One region of the Limimaricola variabilis genome, then DNA from elsewhere that is predicted to be linked to it. Evidence: riboswitches for the same ligand, from Rfam matches in the RefSeq annotation. Region 1 holds a riboswitch; each other region holds the start of a gene.
What was found. Region 1 has a riboswitch for thiamine pyrophosphate ahead of thiC (phosphomethylpyrimidine synthase ThiC). Riboswitches for the same ligand answer to the same signal wherever they lie in the genome.
Positions count from the first base shown of each region.

Region 2: it holds a riboswitch for thiamine pyrophosphate, as region 1 does, so the genes downstream of both, thiD (bifunctional hydroxymethylpyrimidine kinase/phosphomethylpyrimidine kinase) here and thiC (phosphomethylpyrimidine synthase ThiC) in region 1, are expected to answer to the same signal.
Region 3: it holds a riboswitch for thiamine pyrophosphate, as region 1 does, so the genes downstream of both, thiB (thiamine ABC transporter substrate binding subunit) here and thiC (phosphomethylpyrimidine synthase ThiC) in region 1, are expected to answer to the same signal.

Region 1 is NZ_CP139691.1:418,676-421,945, reverse strand. Features, by position in the region: gene malQ (4-alpha-glucanotransferase) at 1-1,763, shown strand, start outside; TPP riboswitch at 1,793-1,923, shown strand; gene thiC (phosphomethylpyrimidine synthase ThiC) at 2,000-3,270, shown strand, end outside.
Region 2 is NZ_CP139694.1:186,713-189,982, reverse strand. Features, by position in the region: gene T8T21_RS19290 (helix-turn-helix domain-containing protein) at 67-1,503, shown strand; TPP riboswitch at 1,604-1,702, shown strand; gene thiD (bifunctional hydroxymethylpyrimidine kinase/phosphomethylpyrimidine kinase) at 1,754-2,554, shown strand; gene T8T21_RS19280 (FAD-dependent oxidoreductase) at 2,551-3,270, shown strand, end outside.
Region 3 is NZ_CP139691.1:2,138,677-2,141,946, reverse strand. Features, by position in the region: gene T8T21_RS10635 (PRC-barrel domain-containing protein) at 8-364, shown strand; gene aroC (chorismate synthase) at 441-1,541, opposite strand; TPP riboswitch at 1,634-1,732, shown strand; gene thiB (thiamine ABC transporter substrate binding subunit) at 1,767-2,753, shown strand; gene T8T21_RS10620 (thiamine/thiamine pyrophosphate ABC transporter permease ThiP) at 2,762-3,270, shown strand, end outside.

The DNA of each region.
Region 1 (3,270 bases):
ACGACGACCCGCATGGCGGCACCCGGCCGGTACCGGAGGCCACGCTGCGGCTGATCCTGAACAAGATCGGCGTCGATCCCGATGCGCCGATTTCGGGCGATCCGGCACCGACCGAGATGCGGGTGCCCGAGGACGGCGTCTGCCACTTTCCGAACTGGCTCGAAGACGCGCCGTCCTGGGGGATCTTCTGCCAGCTCTACGAGCTGCGCTCGGAGCGCAATCACGGCATCGGTGATTTCCGCGACCTCGCCGAGATGGCGCGGATCGCGGCGCGCGCGGGAGCGGATTTTCTCGGGGTGAACCCGCTCCACGCGCTGTTCTGGGGCGATCCGGGGCGACGCAGCCCGTTCTTCCCCTCGACCCGCAGCTTTCTCAACCCGGCCTATGTCGCGCTCGACGATCTGCCCGGCCACGACCCGGCCGATATCGACGCAGCCCCGCTGCGCGACGGCGATCTGGTGGATTACGACGCCGTCCTGCCGGCCAAGCTCGCGGCGCTACGACACGCCTATGACCGTCGCCCCTTCGACGGCGACGAGACCGAGTTCGACGATTTCGTCGCGCGCGGCGGCGAAGCGCTGCGCCGCCATGCGCTGTTAGAGGCGCTGTCGCTCAAGATGACGGCCGAGGGGCATGGCGCGGGTTTCGCGAACTGGCCCGCGCCGCTGCGCGACGCCGAAAGCGACGCGGTCGCCGCCTTTGCCCGCGACGAGGCCGATGCGGTCCGGTTTCACCTCTGGCTGCAATGGCAGGCGGCGCGCCAGCTCAACGCCGCCCAGCGCGCCGCCATCGATGCGGGGATGCGGATCGGGCTCTATCTCGATCTCGCGGTGGGCGAAGCGCCCGACGGCTCGGCCCGCTGGGGCGACGGCGCGGCCCAGATGACCGATCTCGCGGTCGGCGCCCCGCCCGACATGTTCGCGGCCGACGGCCAGTATTGGGGCCTCTCGGCCTTCAACCCCGGCGCGCTCAAGGCCCGCGACTTCGCGCCCTTCCGCGACATGATCGCGGCGCAGCTCGCCCATGCCGGGGCGCTCAGGATCGATCATGCCATGGCGCTGTGGCAGCTCTTCCTGATCCCCGAGGGCGAACCGGCGAGCGCCGGTGCGCATCTTCGCTATCCCTTCGACGAATTGCTGCGCGTCCTGGCGGCCGAAAGCCGCGACAAGGGCGCGGTGGTGATCGGCGAGGATCTGGGCTTCGTGCCCGACGGCTTCCGCGAGGCGATGCAGGCGGCCAATATCCTGTCCTACTCAATCCTCTACTTCGAAAAGGACGGTCACCGCTTCAAGCGCCCCGAGGAATACCGCGCCCGGGCGCTGGCCTGCCTGTCGACCCATGACCTGCCGGTGCTGGAGCGCTGGTGGGCGGGCGAGGACATCGCGCTGCGGCGCGAACTCGGCCTCGTGGGGGAGGAGGACAGCGACGCCCATGCCCGCGAGCGCACCCGCGAGCGCCGGGCCCTGCTCGACGCGCTGCGCGCCACCGGGGCACTGCGCGGCCGGCTGCCACGTCAGAAGGACATGCCCCGCGCGGTGCTGGTCGCGGCCTATCGCTACCTCTCAAAGACGCCGGCGGCGCTGGTCGGCGTGCGGCTGGCGGACATGGTCGGACCGCAGGCCCCGACCAACATGCCCGGCACGATGGACGAGTATCCGAACTGGCGTCCGCGCGCCCGGCTCGACCTGTCCGAGATCGAGGCGCATCCCGACTTCGGCGCGGTGACCGCGATGATGCGCAGAACCCGCCCGCGACGCGCTTGACAGGCGACTGACCCGGCGGCAGGGTGGCGGCACTTCACCAGGGGGGCCCCGGCAAGGGGCTGAGATGGCGCTGGGCGAGGTCCTTTGGACCCACGCGCGCGCGGACCCTTCGAACCTGATCCAGTTCATACTGGCGTAGGGACGGTGCGCGGCCTCGGGCGTTCTACATGCCTGCCCGAATCCGCAACTCCCCCCCGCTGTCATGCTGGATCGTCACCGACGCGAGAGGACGCCGCATGACGATCAACACCACCCCGCCCGAATTGCCCAAGGTCACCACGGGCCCGCTGCCCGCCTCCACCAAGATCCATGTCCCGGGCCGCCTGTTTGCCCAGATCCGGGTGCCGATGCGCGAGATTGCCCTGCACCCGAGCGCCGGCGAGCCGGATGTCCGGGTCTATGACAGCTCGGGCCCCTATACCGACCCCGAGACCGCAATCGACACCTCGGCGGGCCTCGCGCGGAACCGCGAAAGCTGGATCGATGCGCGCGGCGATACAGAGCGCTACGAAGGCCGCACCACGCGCCCCGAGGATAACGGCCGCGCCGCCGCCTCGGACCGGCTGCGCCCCTTCCCGACCCGCCACTTGCCGCGCCGTGCCACCGGCGACCGCGCCGTCACGCAGCTCGCCTATGCGCGCGCGGGCATCGTCACGGCGGAGATGGAATACGCGGCAATCCGCGAGAACATGGGCCGCGACGCCGCGCTGGCGCGGGCGCGCGACGGCGAAAGCTTCGGTGCCGCGATTCCCGACCAGGTCACGCCCGAATTCGTGCGCGACGAGATCGCCCGGGGCCGCGCCATCATCCCGTCGAACATCAACCATCCCGAGCTCGAGCCGATGGTGATCGGCCGCAACTTCCTCGTGAAGATCAACGCCAATATCGGCAACTCGGCGGTCACCTCCTCGATGGAGGAGGAGGTCGAGAAGATGGTCTGGGCGATCCGCTGGGGCGCCGACACGGTGATGGACCTCTCCACGGGGCGCGACATCCACGACATCCGCGACTGGATCATCCGCAACTCTCCGGTACCGATCGGCACGGTGCCGCTCTACCAGGCGCTGGAGAAGGTTGGCGGCATCGCCGAGGACCTCACCTGGGAGGTGTTCCGCGACACGCTGATCGAGCAGGCCGAGCAGGGCGTCGACTACTTCACCATCCATGCGGGTCTGCGCCTGCACCACGTGCCGCTCACCGTGGGGCGCACCACCGGCATCGTCAGCCGCGGCGGCTCGATCATGGCGAAGTGGTGCCTGCACCATCACAAGGAAAGCTTCCTCTACGAGCATTTCGAGGAGATCTGCGAGATCTGCCGCCGCTACGACGTGTCGTTCTCCCTGGGCGACGGGCTGCGTCCCGGCTCGATCGCCGACGCCAACGACGCCGCGCAGTTCGCTGAGCTGGAGACGCTGGGCGAACTCACCCAGATCGCCTGGAAGCATGACTGCCAGGTGATGATCGAGGGCCCCGGCCACGTCGCCATGCACAAGATCAAGGAGAACAT
Region 2 (3,270 bases), on a different replicon from region 1:
TTTGTTGCGAACGGGTAATCTTGTAAGTTATGTCAGCGGGATTGGTGAAACATTGTTAGTCATGAAATGAGCGATCGCGGCGAAAAACTCCTGATCGGCCCCCGGCTCAAGGCGCTGCGCGTCTCGCTCGGGCTGACACAGGCCGAAATGGCCGGCCGGCTCGGCGTCTCGGCCAGCTATGTCACGCTGATGGAGGGCAACCAGCGCCCGGCATCGGCCAAGCTGCTGATGCGGCTGGCCGAAGCCTTCGACATCAATGTCAGCGAACTGGCCCCCGAGACCGACGCGCAGCTCGCCGCCGACCTGACCGCGGCGCTCAAGGATCCGGCGCTGGAGGCGGATGTCGGCCGGGTCGAGATCGAGCAGGCGCTGTCGGCGGCGCCGAACGTCGCCGCCGCGCTCGTCCGGCTGCACGACCGCTACCGGCAGCTGGTGCTGGCGCGCCAGACCGACGCCAACCCGCTCGCCGACCGCGACAAGGTCGAGGTGCTCGAGGAGGGCTCGCGCGCGGTGCAGGCGGTGCGGGCCTGGCTGTTCGAGCGGCGCAACCATGTCGACGCGCTCGACCGCGCCGCCGAGGCCACCGCCGAAGAGATGCAGCTGCACCGCTCGGAGCCGCATGTCGCGCTGACCGAGCGGCTGCGCGCGCATGGCATCCGGGTGCGGATCCTGCCCTCGGAGGTGATGGCCGGGCGGCTGCGCCAGCACGTCGCGCATCGCAGCGAGCTGCGGCTGTCCGAGCTTCTCGCCCAGCCGAGTCGCCGCTTCCAGATGGCGGTGCTGCTGGCCCGGCTGGAGCGGGGGCAGGAGATCGCCGACGAGATCGCGGCCTCCGGGCTGAGCGACCCCTCGGCGCTGGCGCTGGCGCGGGTGACGCTCGCCAACTACTTCGCCGCAGCCCTTCTGATGCCTTACGGACGGTTCCTCGCGGCCTGCGAGGCGGCGCGCTACGACGTCGAGCTCCTCGGTCACCGCTTCGGCACCAGCTACGAGCAGGTGGCGCACCGGCTGACCACGCTGCAGCGCGAGGGCGCGCGCGGCATCCCGTTCTTCTTCGTGCGGGTCGACCAGGCGGGCAACATCTCCAAGCGGTTCAGCGCCGGGCGATTCCCCTTCTCCTCCTTCGGCGGGACCTGTCCTCTGTGGAACATCCACGCCGCCTTCGAGGCGCCCGACCGGGTGCAGACGCAGCTGATTTCGATGCCCGACGGGGCGCGCTACTTCTCGATCGCGCGCACCGTCACCCGGCATGGCGGCACGCTCGGCGCGCCGGCCACGCGACTGGCTATCGGTCTGGGATGCGACGTCGCCTACGCGCCGCGCCTCGCCCATGCCGAGGGGCTCGATCTCGACCGGATCACGCCCACCGGGATCGGCATCAACTGCTACCTGTGCGAGCGGCCGAACTGCGCCAGCCGCGCCCACGCGCCGGTGAACCGCAGGCTCGAGATCGACGAAAGCGAGCGCGGCCTCGCGATCTACCGCTTCGAAGGGGAGCGCTGATCCCCTTCACCATTCCCCAAATACGCCGGGGGAGGGCCGCGAGGCCCGGGGGCGGAGCCCCCTCCCTTGCGTCAACCGGGACGCCCGGCTAACGTCGCGCTCGAATCCGTTGGGGTGCCCGTGAGGGCTGAGAGGCGAAAGCCGACCCATCGAACCTGATCCGGTTAGCACCGGCGGAGGGAACGGAGACGCGACCCGGGACAGATGCGCCCGGAGTCCGTCCGCACCCCCGCCGGAAAGGGGGAGCGAGATGCGCGTCAAGACGGCCCTGACCATCGCGGGATCCGACAGCGGCGGCGGGGCGGGCATCCAGGCCGACCTCAAGACCTTCGCCGCCTTCGGCGTCTATGGCACTTCGGCAATCACCGCGATCACCGCGCAGAACACCCGCGGCGTGACCGGCGTGGCGCATGTCGCGCCCGAGATGGTCGCGGCGCAGATCGCCGCGGTGCTGGAGGACATACCGCCCGACGCCATCAAGATCGGCATGCTGGGCCGCGCCGAGACCGTCGAGGCGGTGGCCGACGCGCTTGGCGATCCTGCCGGGCCGGTGGTGCTCGACCCGGTCATGGTGGCGACCTCAGGCGACGCGCTGATCGACGACGCGGCGGTGGCGGCGCTGAGTGCAAGGCTGATCCCGCGCGCGACGCTGCTGACGCCGAACCTGCCCGAGGCGGCGCGGCTCACCGGCCGGGCGCAGGCCGCGAGCGCCGAGGAGATCGCGGCGCAGGGGCGGATGCTGCTCGACCTCGGTGCGGGCGCGGTGTTGATGAAGGGCGGCCATGCGCAGGGCGGCTGCTGCGTCGACCGGTTGGTGACGCGTCACGGGGTGATCGAGGCCGCCGGGCCGCGGATCGACACCCGCGCCACCCATGGCACCGGCTGCAGCCTCGCCGCGGCGCTGGCGGCGCTGATGGCGCTGGGGCGCCCGCCCGAGGCGGCGCTGGAGCGCGCCCGGCGCTGGCTCGAGGGGGCGATCCGCGGCGGCGCGGCGCTCGGCATCGGGTCGGGCCACGGCCCGGTCGATCATTTCCACGAGGGCCGGAGATGATCCGGGTGATCGGCGGCGGGGTGATGGGCCTCGCGGTCGCGGCCGAGCTGTCGGGCCGCGGCCGCGCGGTCACGGTGATCGACCGCGCGGGGCAGGCCGGGCCGCATCACTGTTCGTGGTGGGCCGGCGGCATGCTGGCGCCCGATTGCGAGGGCGAGACGGCCGAGGAGCCGGTGGTGCGTCTGGGCCGCGCCGCCGCCGATTGGTGGGCGGGGCAGGGCGCGCGGGTGATCCGGCGTGGCACGCTGGTGCTGGCGCTCGACCGCGATCGGGCCGAGCTCGCGCGTTTTGCCCGGCGGGTGCCGGGCGCGCCGCTCGAGGCCGAGGGCATCGCGGCGCTGGAGCCGGATCTCGCCGGGCAGGCGCGGCGCGGGCTGCATGTCGCGGGGGAGGCGCATCTCGATCCGCGCGCGACGCTGGCGAGGCTGCGCGCCCGGCTCGCGGCGCAGGGCGTGGTCTTCGAGACCGGCGAGGCCCGGCCCGGCCCCGGCGACATCGACTGTCGCGGGCTGGCGGCGCGCGACGCGCTGCCGGATCTGCGCGGGGTGCGCGGCGAGATGGTCGTGCTGCGGCTGCGCGACCTCGACATCACCCGGCCGGTGCGGCTGCTGCATCCGCGCCACCCGCTCTACATCGTGCCGCGCGGGCAGGGGCTCTACATGCTCGGCGCCACCCAGATCGAGAGCGAGGGGCGCGGCCCGGCGACGGCGCGGGCG
Region 3 (3,270 bases), 1.5 Mb from region 1:
GGACGTCATGTTCGACTATAGCGACAGCCATTCCACGATCTCGTCGGATCGCGTGAACGGCACCGAGGTCTACGGCGCCGGTGGCGAGAAGATCGGCCATATCGACCACCTCGTGATCGACAAGAAATCCGGCAAGATCACCTATGCGGTAATGGGGTTCGGCGGCTTCCTCGGCATGGGCGAGGAGCATCACCCGATTCCCTGGGCCAAGCTGGAATACGACACCGCCCTCGGCGGCTACCGCACCGACATCACCGAGAGCCAGCTCCAGGGGGCGCCGGAGCGGCCCGAGCGCTGGTACGAGGACCGGCGTTGGGAAGAGGCGACCTACGCCCATTACGGCGCGCCCTATTACTGGATCTGAGCCGCGAGAGCGCGCAAGAAAGAAGGCCGCCGGGGGGAGTGCCCCGGCGGCCTTTCTTCGTCGCTGAGCGGTAGCCTCAACCGATGCGGCCGCGATGGCCCCCGGTCTGGCCCCGGTCGAGCAGATAGTGATCGAGCAGCACGCAGGCCATCATCGCCTCGGCCACCGGTACGGCGCGAATGCCGACGCAGGGGTCGTGGCGGCCCTTGGTGATGACTTCGGTCGGGCTGCCGTCCAGCTTGATCGACTTGCGCGGGCTCAGGATCGAAGAGGTGGGCTTTACCGCAAAGCGCACCACCACGTCCTGCCCCGAGCTGATCCCGCCGAGGATGCCGCCCGCATGGTTGGAGCCGTATTCGGGGCCGTTTTCGCCCATGAAGATCTCGTCGGCATTGTCGCGCCCGGTCAGCGCCGCCGCCGCCATGCCCTCGCCGATCTCGACCCCCTTCACGGCGTTGATCGACATCATCGCCGCCGCCAGGTCGGTGTCGAGCTTGCCATAGACCGGCGCCCCGAGCCCGGCGGGCACGCCGGAGGCCACCACCTCGATCATCGCGCCGACCGAATTGTGGTCCTTGCGCAGCGCGTCGAGATAGTCGGCCCATTCGCCCGCCGCCTGCGCGTCGGGGCACCAGAAATCGTTGCGGGCGATCTCCTCCATGTCGATCTTCGCGCGGTCGATCTTCTTCTCGCCCATCTGCACCATGTAGCCGGTGATTTTCAGGCCCGGCAATGCAGCCTTGAGCGCGGCCCGCGCCACGCCGCCCGCTGCCACCCGCGCGGCGGTCTCGCGCGCGCTCGACCGCCCGCCGCCGCGATAGTCGCGCAGCCCGTATTTCAGGTGATAGGCGATGTCGGCATGGCCGGGGCGGAAGGTCTCGGCGATGTCGCCGTAATCCTTGGAGCGCTGGTCGGTGTTGCGGATCATCAGCTGGATCGGCGTGCCGGTGGCGCGGCCGTCGAACACGCCCGACAGGATCTCCACCGCGTCGGGCTCGCGCCGCTGCGTGGTGTGCTTGTTCTGGCCGGGGCGGCGCTTGTCGAGCCAGACCTGCAGGTCCTCCTCGCGGATCTCCACCCCCGGCGGGCAGCCATCGACCGTGGCGCCAAGCGCGGGCCCGTGGCTTTCGCCCCATGTGGTGACGCGGAACAGGTGGCCGAAGCTGTTGAGGGACATGCGCGCTCTCCTTGATCGCGCCGGTCTTAGCGCGGGCGGACGGCTGGGGAAAGGCCACGGGGCTTGCGCGCCGCGCCCGATGCCCTAATGTCCGCCCCACCTCGGGGGGCCACTGGCTGAGATGCGCATCGCGCGGACCCGTTGAACCTGAACCGGATCACACCGGCGGAGGGAAGGTGACGGGACATCGCTCCGCCTTTGCTCTGCCCGCATCGGAGGATGACCATGCACCATCGCCTGATCGCGGGTCTCGCCCTCGCGCTCGTCGCCTCGCCGGCGGTCGCGCAGGACCGGACCCTTACCGTCTACGCACCCGACTACTTCGCCTCCGAATGGGGCCCCGGCCCCGCCATCAAGGAGGCCTTCGAGGCCGAGTGCGACTGCACGATCGACTACCAGACCGGCGACCTGCTGCCGCGGCTCAAGCTCGAGGGCGCGCGCGCCGAGGCCGACGTGGCCATCGGATTTGATTCGACCGAGATGAAGCAGGCCCGCGAGACCGGGCTCTTCGCGCCGCACGGCGTCGACACCGGCGCGCTGACCCTGCCGATCGACTGGGATGACGAGGTCTTCCTGCCCTTCGACTGGTCCTACCTCGCCTTCGTCTACGACAACGAGGCGCTCGAGAAGGTGCCCGGCAGCTTCGAGGAGCTGGTCGCGGCCTCCGACGATCTGCGCATCGCGATCCAGGATCCGCGCAGCTCGGTTTCGGGCCTGTCGCTGGCGCTCTGGGCCGAAGAGGTGTTCGGTGACGAGGTCGAGGCCAAGTGGGCGAAGCTCGCGCCCAAGATCACCACGGTGACGCCGGGCTGGTCCGAGGCCTACGGTCTCTTCACCGAGGGCGAGGTCGACATGGTGCTGTCCTACACCACCTCGCCCGCCTACCACGCGATCGCCGAGGAGGACGACACCGTATCGGCGGCGATCTTCGAGGAAGGTCACTACATGACCATCGAGCTGGCCGCCCGTCTCGCCGGCAGCGAAGAGCCCGAGCTGGCCAAGCAGTTCATGCAGTTCGTGGTCAGCCCCGAGTTCCAGTCGCTGATCCCGACCTCGAACTGGTCCTACCCCTCGGCGCTGCCGCAGGCCGAATGGCCGGAAGGCTTCCAGGCGATCGCCATGCCCGAAAAGGCGATCTGGCTGCCCGAGGACGAAGCCGACGCCAAGCGCGACGCAGCGATCGAGGCATGGCGGCAGGGGCTGTCGCAATAACGCGCGGCATGCGTTGGCCTGGCGGCATCGCCGCCGGGCTGGTGATCGCGCTGACGCTGGGAACGCTCGGGGCGGTAGCTTGGCGAGCGGGATTCGCGCTGCGTCTCGGCCCCGCCGACTTGGCCGCGATCCGGTTCACGGTCTGGCAGGCGGCGCTCTCGGCGGCCCTGTCGGTGATGCTCGCCGTGCCGGTGGCGCGAGCGCTGGCGCGACGGCGCTTCTTCGGGCGCGCGGCGCTGGTCACGCTTCTCGGCGCGCCCTTCATCCTGCCGGTGATCGTCGCGGTGATCGGCCTGATCGGCGTGTTCGGACGCGGCGGGCTTCTCAACGACGCGCTGGCGCTGTTCGGGCTGGGCCCGGTCTCGGTCTATGGATGGCACGGCGTGGTGCTGGCGCATGTGTTCTTCAACCTGCCGCTGGCGGTCCGGCTGATCCTGCAGGGCTGGCTGGCGATCCCGGCGGAGCGTTTCCGCCTCGCCGCCTCGCTCGGCGCGCCGGTCGGACGGCTGCTCGAATG